DNA from 3 places in the Paenibacillus sp. FSL H8-0104 genome. Region 3 is predicted to be linked to each of the others. Evidence: riboswitches for the same ligand, from Rfam matches in the RefSeq annotation. Region 3 holds a riboswitch; each other region holds the start of a gene.
The links. Region 3 has a riboswitch for cyclic di-AMP ahead of NST38_RS00150 (3D domain-containing protein). Riboswitches for the same ligand answer to the same signal wherever they lie in the genome.

Region 1: another riboswitch for cyclic di-AMP. It lies ahead of NST38_RS17580 (3D domain-containing protein); the one in region 3 lies ahead of NST38_RS00150 (3D domain-containing protein).
Region 2: another riboswitch for cyclic di-AMP. It lies ahead of NST38_RS07220 (hypothetical protein); the one in region 3 lies ahead of NST38_RS00150 (3D domain-containing protein).

The regions. Positions count from the first base shown of each region.
Region 1 is NZ_JBBOTC010000001.1:3,955,981-3,959,118, forward strand. Features, by position in the region: gene NST38_RS17575 (polysaccharide deacetylase family protein) at 125-916, shown strand; gene NST38_RS17580 (3D domain-containing protein) at 1,025-1,699, opposite strand; cyclic di-AMP (ydaO/yuaA leader) riboswitch at 1,702-1,896, opposite strand; gene NST38_RS17585 (amino acid ABC transporter ATP-binding protein) at 2,115-2,837, opposite strand; gene NST38_RS17590 (ABC transporter substrate-binding protein/permease) at 2,824-3,138, opposite strand, start outside.
Region 2 is NZ_JBBOTC010000001.1:1,626,926-1,630,063, reverse strand. Features, by position in the region: gene NST38_RS07225 (HAD family hydrolase) at 1-620, opposite strand, end outside; gene NST38_RS07220 (hypothetical protein) at 1,002-1,397, opposite strand; cyclic di-AMP (ydaO/yuaA leader) riboswitch at 1,516-1,691, opposite strand; gene NST38_RS07215 (glutathione peroxidase) at 2,064-2,543, shown strand; tRNA gene NST38_RS07210 (tRNA-Leu) at 2,691-2,773, opposite strand.
Region 3 is NZ_JBBOTC010000001.1:31,714-34,851, reverse strand. Features, by position in the region: gene NST38_RS00150 (3D domain-containing protein) at 113-1,297, opposite strand; cyclic di-AMP (ydaO/yuaA leader) riboswitch at 1,571-1,824, opposite strand; gene NST38_RS00145 (TatD family hydrolase) at 2,066-2,836, opposite strand.

The sequences.
Region 1 (3,138 bases), 3.9 Mb from region 3:
ATATATGGAGGAATTATGGCTGTCATGAGCTAAATCGGCAATGAAACTTCTCACACTGCGCATATTTTATGGAGCTCCCGGGCATACCAAGGAGAACGTCATTTTGGAAAAGGAGGCCGTTATTATGCGCGTACGCCTCATTATGCTAATGGTTATCGTTATTTTTCTCGGAGGATATCATGCTCCAGTTTCATCGCGGGATGTTTCAAGCCCGCCAAGTGAATCCGTATCAGGTTCGGATTCTGCGGAAGAAGAACAACTGACATTGGGACAATTACGTCAAAAATATGCCGATACGTTCAAAACCAATGGTCCTTCAACCAAGAAGGTTGCACTGACTTTTGATGATGTACCTGATCCACGATTTACTCCACAAGTGCTGGATGTATTGAAGAAATACAATGTCAGAGCTACATTCTTTATCGTGGGTAGTCGTGCTGAGAAACATCCGGATCTGGTGAAACGCATCGTTAAGGAAGGGCATATGGTTGGTAATCACAGCTACAATCATCCTGAATTCAGTAAGCTGTCGATGAATGCCTTTCGCAAACAAATTTTACATACCGGGGATATTATTCGACGTTTGGCAGGATATACGCCCAAGATGATTCGGCCGCCTTATGGAGACATTAATGAAGAACAGCTGAGATGGGCTGCCAAACAACACTATAGCATTGTGAACTGGAACGTAGACTCCCTGGACTGGAAAGGCCTTTCAAAGGAACAGGTGAAAGATAACATCCTCTCTGCCGTGAAACCTGGCTCCATCGTTCTGCAACATGCTGGAGGCGGTGTAGGATCAAACCTGAACGGCACGATTGAGGCTTTGCCTGAAATCATTGAGGAATTGCGTAATCGGGGATATGAACTGGTCACCTTGGACGAAATGTTGGGATTGCCAAAGGCCAAAGATTAAGATGAACGTGATAGAAAATAAATTAGAATATTAAAAGGGTGCTGTTCAATCGCGAATTAGCGACTGGCAGACACCCTGTTTGAATTCATTTAAAATGTTATTTTCTCTCTACTTCAGAATGTACAGCTCGATATCCTGAAATCCAAATGAGCTTACAGACTGTTTGCTACCGGGGATAAAGATATCAATCCGGTGACCTTTGATTGCACCACCCACATCCCGCGCTGTGGCTACAAAAGCCTGTTTTGGCAATCCTGGATGGCTATGACCAGTTACCAGTACTTTGGTTCCGAGTGGAATTACACTTGGATCAACTGCAATCGTGCCCAGTTCAAGGTCATTTCCGAAATAATCGACTGCACCCCATCCTCCATTTTCAGACGGATCTGCAGAGTATGCCGTTGCTTTCACGTTAACGGCTTTGCTGTAATCGAATGTTTTACCCCAGGCTTGAACCACTTTGTTATCTGCGTTAACGTCCAAACTTGCTGTGGTAACTGTTTTGGCTGGGGTCTTGCTCTCCGTTGCCGCAGCGGCTGCAACATTGTTTGCCTTACCGGGAATCGTAATTTTCAAACCACCATAAATGTTGTAAGCCGAAATGTCGTTGTTTGCTTTAACCAACGTGTTGAGTGCTACTCCATATTGTTTTGATAAGGTGTAGAAGGTATCCCCTTCTTTGGCCACATGAACTGAATCGGCGTGAGCCGGAACGGCTTGAATGAGCATTGCTGTTGTCATTAATGCTACTGCTGTTTTGGCTATACGTTTCTTGTTAATCATGGTCTTCCTCCCTCATTGTGCCTGCGAAGTTAGTTGTCGGATTCGGATGAGGAGCCCACCCTATAGGTTATTCGTTACATTTGAAACGTTATGTACCCAATTCACCCCAAGCAGTGTGCTGTAGATCTTCCCCCTGCACAATCTGCATCGTTACATCCCCCACACTCCCTGTCCGGAAGTTTCGGCAGAGTTCAATATATCACAATTTTGTAACCTGAACTTGTAGTAATTCTTACCAAATGGTTTTTAGCATGTCATCAACTGTAAGAATACTGGATAATTCAGAAAAGTTGGCGAACCGACTTCTTTATATTTGGTAACAGAAAAGTTACTTTTCCGAATCCACACGTGATTATTATCCATAAAAAAATAGCGTTACCGACTCGAAGTCAGTAACGCTATTTGATCACATCGTTTAGAGTACTTTCGCAAGAAAATCACGTGTACGTGAATTTTTGGGTGCTCCAAACACCTCATCAGGTGTTCCCTCTTCCACAATAACCCCGCCATCCATGAACAGGATTCGGTCTCCCACTTCACGTGCAAAACCCATCTCATGTGTTACGATGACCATCGTCATTCCGCCTTCTGCAAGACGTTTCATGACATCCAGCACTTCACCGACCATCTCAGGGTCCAGTGCCGACGTAGGCTCGTCAAACAGCATCACATGCGGCTGCATGGCCAATGCTCTAGCAATGGCGATCCGCTGTTTCTGTCCACCAGACAGCTGATTCGGGAATGTATCTTTTTTATCGTACAAACCCACGGTGTTAAGCAGATCAGAGGCAATTTTCTCCGCTTCCTGAGTGGATTGTTTCTTCACTTTAATCGGAGCAATCGTGATGTTTTGCTGTACCGTTTTGTGTGGGAACAGGTTGAAGTGCTGGAACACCATGCCCATTTTCTCACGAGTTGCGTTAATGTTATGCTTGGGGTCCGTGATTGACACGCCTTCAAAATCAATCTCTCCTGAGGTAGGCTGTTCCAGCAGATTCAGACAACGCAAGAAAGTACTTTTACCTGAACCGGAAGGACCGATGACCACGACAACCTCACCTTTGCCAATCGTCACGTTTATGCCCCTAAGCACATCGTTATTTCCATAAGATTTGTGTAATTGTCTAACGTCTATCACTTGCACTCAACTTCCTTTCCAGTCGTCCCAGCAGCTTGGACAAAATGAACGTCATTACAAAGTAGATGGCTGCTGCAATTAGAAACGGACTCAACCCTTGGAACGTAATGTTCTTGACCACGCTAGCCTGATACATAATGTCCACCATACCGATAACGGAGATAATGGAGGATTCTTTGATGATAGTTATGAATTCATTACCGATCGCTGGTAATACAGCTTTGAAGGCTTGTGGCAATATGATATAACGCATCGCGGCGCCTCTTCCCATACCTAATGAACGCGCTGCCTCCAACTGACC
Region 2 (3,138 bases), 1.6 Mb from region 3:
CGTTTGTCATCCGATAGATCTGGCTGGAATCTTCCGTAACCCTGCATAATTCGAATCGTACGCATGCCCAGATTCCGAGCAGGTATAATGTCGTTATCGATCCGATCTCCGATCATGACGGCTTCCTCCGGTTCACAACCTGCCTGCTTCAAGGCCACAGCGTATAACTCAGGGTCTGGCTTGGACACTCCTTCTTCAGCTGAACATGCCAGAACATCAACATACTTCCGCAAGCCGTAACTCTCCAGTCTCTCTTCCGTTCCAGGACTCTGATTGGCAATAATGCCAATGCGATAATGCCGTGACAACTGCTGAAGAACAAAATCTGCTGAAGGAAAAGGACGTTCAAGATCTTTTTGAAACTTCAGCTTGTCCTGAATCTGTTTTTGATGCCCCTCGTCTTCAACAAATGTGCGAATCGCCACTCTCATAGGCCATTGCTCATATTTTCGGTAACAGCTCGCGAACAGTTCGCGTACCGCCTCAATTGTCACCGGATACCCCAAAGCACAAGCTTCACGGACAAACTGTCCGATAATATCATCAACCGGCTCCCATTCATCCACCAGCGTATCTCCAACATCAAAAAACAACCATTTCAATCCACCTACATCCGGCACGCCAATTCCTCCTTGTAAGCCACAGGTGATTCCTGATCCTAATCGAGTTCAAAAAGTCTGGTTTTCAGTACCAAGAAGATGGAATGAAGCTAGAAATGGAGTAGCGGAGCGTAGGGAAAACTACGTGAGCCACGGACATTTCGGCTGAATTTCATATTCGATGCTGATGATGCCGTTAGGCATCCTTCGTAATCAAAAGCGGACTTTTTGAACAACCTATAGAAACCATAAAAAAGAAGACTCACCATCCTGCATGAGTCTCCTCAAACTTCCGTTTATCGATGAATCAATTTCATAATACCTTGAGTGAATTCTGAAATTGATTCTAATACATTCAATTATAACAGGCACCTTACACCTGAGCAATCAGAAGCTATGGCATTAACCATTGAGGAGAAAGCCAACTTCCCCATTGAGCGAATATACAATCCGGTCTGCGCCCATGCCCCGATAGATGCCCTTAGGATGACTCTGCTCCGTAATGACGCACAGGGATTTCGATGTCCATGAACGGCAGATCTGTAAATAACGACAGGTCAGATTCAGACTGTTCTCGAAAATAAACACGTTGCCTACGCTGCCCTGCGGCAAAAACCATTTTTGAGCTGCAGCCGTATTCATGCGAATGACATGTTCTACTCCGATTCTACGGAGTCTTCGCTCTTCCCCTGCACTGTTGGTTAGAACGGCAAACGGCATTTTTTTGTACATCAGCAATTTGATAAATTTGCGTCCTGCTTCATTTGGAGCAGTCACTAAGACCATCTCAGTATCCATCATTCGTTCCTCCCTTGGCGTGAAAAGACAACAAAAAAGAAGCGTGGGGGACCAAGGCCTCCCGAACGCTTCTTAAATAACCCATGGCGAAAACACCATGAACCAGCGTACGGCTTGTTGCCTCTCCCTTTAACGCTTACGAGGTTAGCTGACGGATTCGGGCGCGAGAGTCGCCCTATTTCCGGCTGTCACCGGAAAATTCACCCCATGAATGCCCACTGTCCTGGACAGCGCATTCCGTTGGTTCCCCCGTTTTCCACTCATCAATGAATGGAAACTCAGCGATTAAAACATCGTTCGTATATCTTAAGGATAAGATCGAGCGATATTATCGTTTGTTTCGTTTTTCAAGTACATTTTAGTTTAAATTGAAATTACGTTATGAATCATACACCCATGCCATGTCGGTGTAAAGTCCGCCCAGATCACCAAATCGGCAGATTTTTGCCAATTCCTATCCATAATAACGCTTACAACAAAGTTATACTCTATCTATCTCTTCAAGGCTATCTAATTCTCACTCTGGCGTAAATCACTTCGCAATTCATTCACGTATTCTGCACAACTTGCCTGTTTTGATTCTTTTAACACCATATTAGTTTTGCAATATTTAATTGCAACCAATATAATAGAAGATATAAGAGTAAATAAATGGAGGCGATTTAGATGACAGTCTACGATTACAAAGTGAATACCCTTCGCGGTCAAGAAGTTGAAATGTCCGACTACCGTGACAAAGTGCTCCTGATTGTGAATACGGCAAGCTCATGCGGCCTTACCCCTCAATTCAAAGGTCTGCAAGAATTGCAAGACAAATTTCAAGATGCTCCATTTGAAGTGCTTGGTTTCCCAAGCAACCAGTTTGCACAGGAAAAAGGATCTTCCGACGATATTGCCGAGTTCTGTCAGATGAATTATGGCGTGAGCTTCCCCATGTTTGAGAAAATTGATGTGAACGGCTCAAGCGCTCACCCTCTTTTCCAACACCTGAGCACAGAAGCTCCTGGCCTGCTCGGCTCCAAAGCAATCAAATGGAATTTCACCAAATTCCTCGTGGATCAGAACGGACAGGTCATTAAACGTTATGCTCCCAAAACAACACCGGACAAGATTGAAGAAGATATCAAGAATTTGCTGCAAAAATAATACACAGGCCACCCGTAGCCGGAAGGTAGAGCAACATTCCTCCGGTAATGGATGGCCTTTTTTCAACCCAGATGTCATACTGTTCGAAAAAGACAAAAAAAAGAAGCTTCCCATTAATGGAAAGCTTCTTTTTAATCGTTCATATGATGCGGTCGAGAGGACTCGAACCTCCACGGGCATACGCCCACTACCCCCTCAAGATAGCGTGTCTGCCATTCCACCACGACCGCATGTCGTAAATAATCGGCAACAGAATTGATTATACCGGGTTCAGAACTAAAAGTAAAGTATTATTTAATACTTCTTTTTCAGCTAGGCATTTTCATCAAAAATCGCATAATCTCGTCATCTTTACCCATGAACTGCATATCATTAGATTTGATCCCCTCTTTTCCGGCTTGAGCCGATCTTGTTGATTCATTTATATATAGTCCTTCCTTATATAGTCCTCCCTGCACTTCGCCACATAAATAACACGATAAGTTATATAAAATAACACAAATATTAAATTCCAGATTTAATACATTAAATTTAACGGATACTATTGACAAAAAGCGGACATTTATGGGATGATAACTATCATATAATTCGGATT
Region 3 (3,138 bases):
TCTTCTCTGCCAAACGGCGGGGGAGACTGAATTCAGACTCCTCCGCCGCATATTCCGCATGAATCATTCATGCAACTATTTTATAGCATTCCCATTTCAAAGTAAAACGATTTTAGTTCGCTTCCGGCTTCACCGGACCGATCACGTAGACCGTCTTGCCTTTCTTACGTCCAAAATTCAGGGCATGCTTCACACTGTCATAATACACATCAATTTTGTTGCCTTTAATGGCACCGCCTGTATCTTCCGCACGACGGAATCCCAGACCTTCGATATATACCCACCAGCCAATTGGAATGACTTTGGGATCAACCGCAATGGTGCGTCCTTCCGTTACACGAGTACCGGAAGCTGTTTTAGTTCCAATGCCAGGCTCTTCGGAAGAGTAGGCAGTCATGGATACATTTTTAAGTACTTTGGAGTATTTAAAAGAAGTCCCGGATACGGTAATCACTTTGCTGCCCGAGGCAGATGTTTTCTTCGAGTTCGTTGTTGTAGCCTTTTTGGTTGTTGAAGTTTGAGCCGATACGGTCTGAATCTCAGGTTCTTTCACGACCGGTTTTGCTTTGGTGCCGACAGCGATCACTTTATCTACACGATTATTAGCGACAGATTTGCCGACCATTTTTTTGGAGACCAATTCTCCATCCTGAAATACCTTTTCGATATGCTGTACAATTGTGCCTTCTTTGCCGTTCACAACGACACGGTTATCCCCTTTGTACAAGCTAGGGTCAGCCGTTTTAATGACTTTGTAAGCGATCGGTTGCTCTACTTCCACTGTACGCTTTGTTACGCGCACTACACGGATCTTCATCTCCGCTTTGATCGCAGTTCCAAGCGCCGGATACACTTTATCATTACTTTCAACTTGAATACCTGATTTTTGAATTGCATCTTCTACCGATGAATCGGTTGTATACAGAGTCTTGGTGTCTCCGTCTGCCGTAATGTTAACTGGAACGGCCCGCTCAATAACGATTCGGTCTCCATCTGTTAACGCCCCATTCATGGACATGGATACCTTATCGTGAGGGCTGACTGTGATCGACTGCTCCTCCAGCATTTCCTGAAGCATTCCTGTACGAGTCTCTACCACCTGAGCTTTGCCATCAATAACCAGTGAAATTTGTTTCCCGGCCTGACCGTAAACGACTAACAAGATCATGATTGTAAGCGCAATTGAGAAAATCGCGATCAATGCCATTTGACGCATGTTCTCATGCTTCCACCGCAACGCGAAAGACTTACTGGATGATCGTGACTCATGGGTCTCTTCTGGTTGGAATGTGCCCACTTCTCCGTCCTCCTTCATAGCCTCGCCGTCTAAAGTAATGCATGATGTCTTTGACGTGACTATACCAAATTTTCTACAGAACACAGATTGGACCAACATAATCCGGTTCTGCACCATGAATCAATCTTCGCAACATGATGTCATCCTCCTGAATACCTACCGTATGATGACAATATTTCTTTTATTCAAAAACAAAAAAGCCAAAGAAAGAGTGTAAGAGGAACTCTTTCGTGGCTTCCGAATGATTTTGAATATCGGAAATTCATGCACGAGGTTGCCTCTCTTTTTCCGCTTGCGAGGTTAGCTGTCGGGTTCGGGCGAAAGAGAGCCGCCCTATCTTGGGTCACCCGCTCATGGCGGACGCCCTTGAATTCACCCCGAGACCCAAAGAAGAAATCAAATACGGCTTCGCAGTTCCCTTCGCTGCTTTTGGGTCAGCGAACGTTGCGCATCGGCCAAATACACCGATGTTTAAGCCCTATTGGTTCCCCCGCTCTCCGTTAACGGAGACTCAGCGAGACTGATTCATGAAAGTAATGTTGTTTCATCGGAAAGTGTCCCTTTGTTCATCCCCCGAACATCTGTCCAATTTTCCGCACAACAATTCACTGAAAAGATGATATCCTGTTTTGATGCATGTTGTAAAGCGTTGATCAAGTACGTTTTTCTGAATATTTGGTTAAAATATTGTAATATTCTTGATTTATTTGGATCAAAGGGCAAATTACCTCCGCTTACCTGCCTTTTTCACCTCATTTGCTCGTTTTTTTACCGAATCCCAAATCGTTCCATGGCATTTTTGGTTGTTATTGCAGCAATTTCCTCCACCGAAATGCCTTTAATTTCCGCAGCTGCCTCTGCAACCAGACGTACATGCGCTGTCTCATTTCGCTTCCCACGATAAGGGTGAGGTGTCAAATATGGAGCATCTGTTTCAATGAAAAACCGGTCCATAGGAACCTTCTCCAGCACCTCTTTGGGCTGCTTTGCATTTTTGAATGTGATCGGTCCTCCGAAGGAGAGATGGAAGCCCATATCGAGACAACTTTTTGCTGTTTCCCAACTGCCCGAGAACGAGTGCATCACACCACCAACTTCGCCCGCCTTCTCTTCACGCAAAATTCTTATGATATCCTCATGTGCATCCCGATTATGGATGACAATTGGCATGTTCACTTCACGCGCCAAAGCAATTTGTTGTCGTAATACGCGATGCTGTATCTCTTTTGGTGAAGTATCCCAGTGATAATCCAATCCAATCTCACCGATCGCAACCACTTTTTCATGCTTGCATAAAGATGCAATCCACTCCAAATCGCCCTCCTGCATTGTGATCGCATCTACGGGATGCCACCCTACAGCTGCATATATAAAGTCATATGTTTCGGCGAGTTTCATTGTGGTTGGAATCGTCTCCCGGTTAAAGCCAATGTTGATCATGCGACCAACTCCTGCATCCACAGCACGCTGAATCATGTCCTCGCGGTCCTCGTCGAATTGTGGTGCATCCAGATGTGTATGTGTGTCGAACAGCATCATGTCTGTATCTCCCTTCATGTCGAAATAACGACTATCTTCTTTTTCAAAATCCAATTTGTAAAATTCAATTTGTAAAATTCAATAATTCAATGACTCATACATAAAACATTTTGGGTATCTGTGTATTACATCATTACGTTTGTTTCTTCACAACTACAATATATAGAAGATATACGGAAATTCTGATCTATATATTGTTGATTGTACTCATTCTGCCTGCTTTCATTTACAAAATTATGTCGATCTACATATACTCCCCATTAAAGCAGATTACTGTATCATGGAAAATAGCTCTTTTAGAA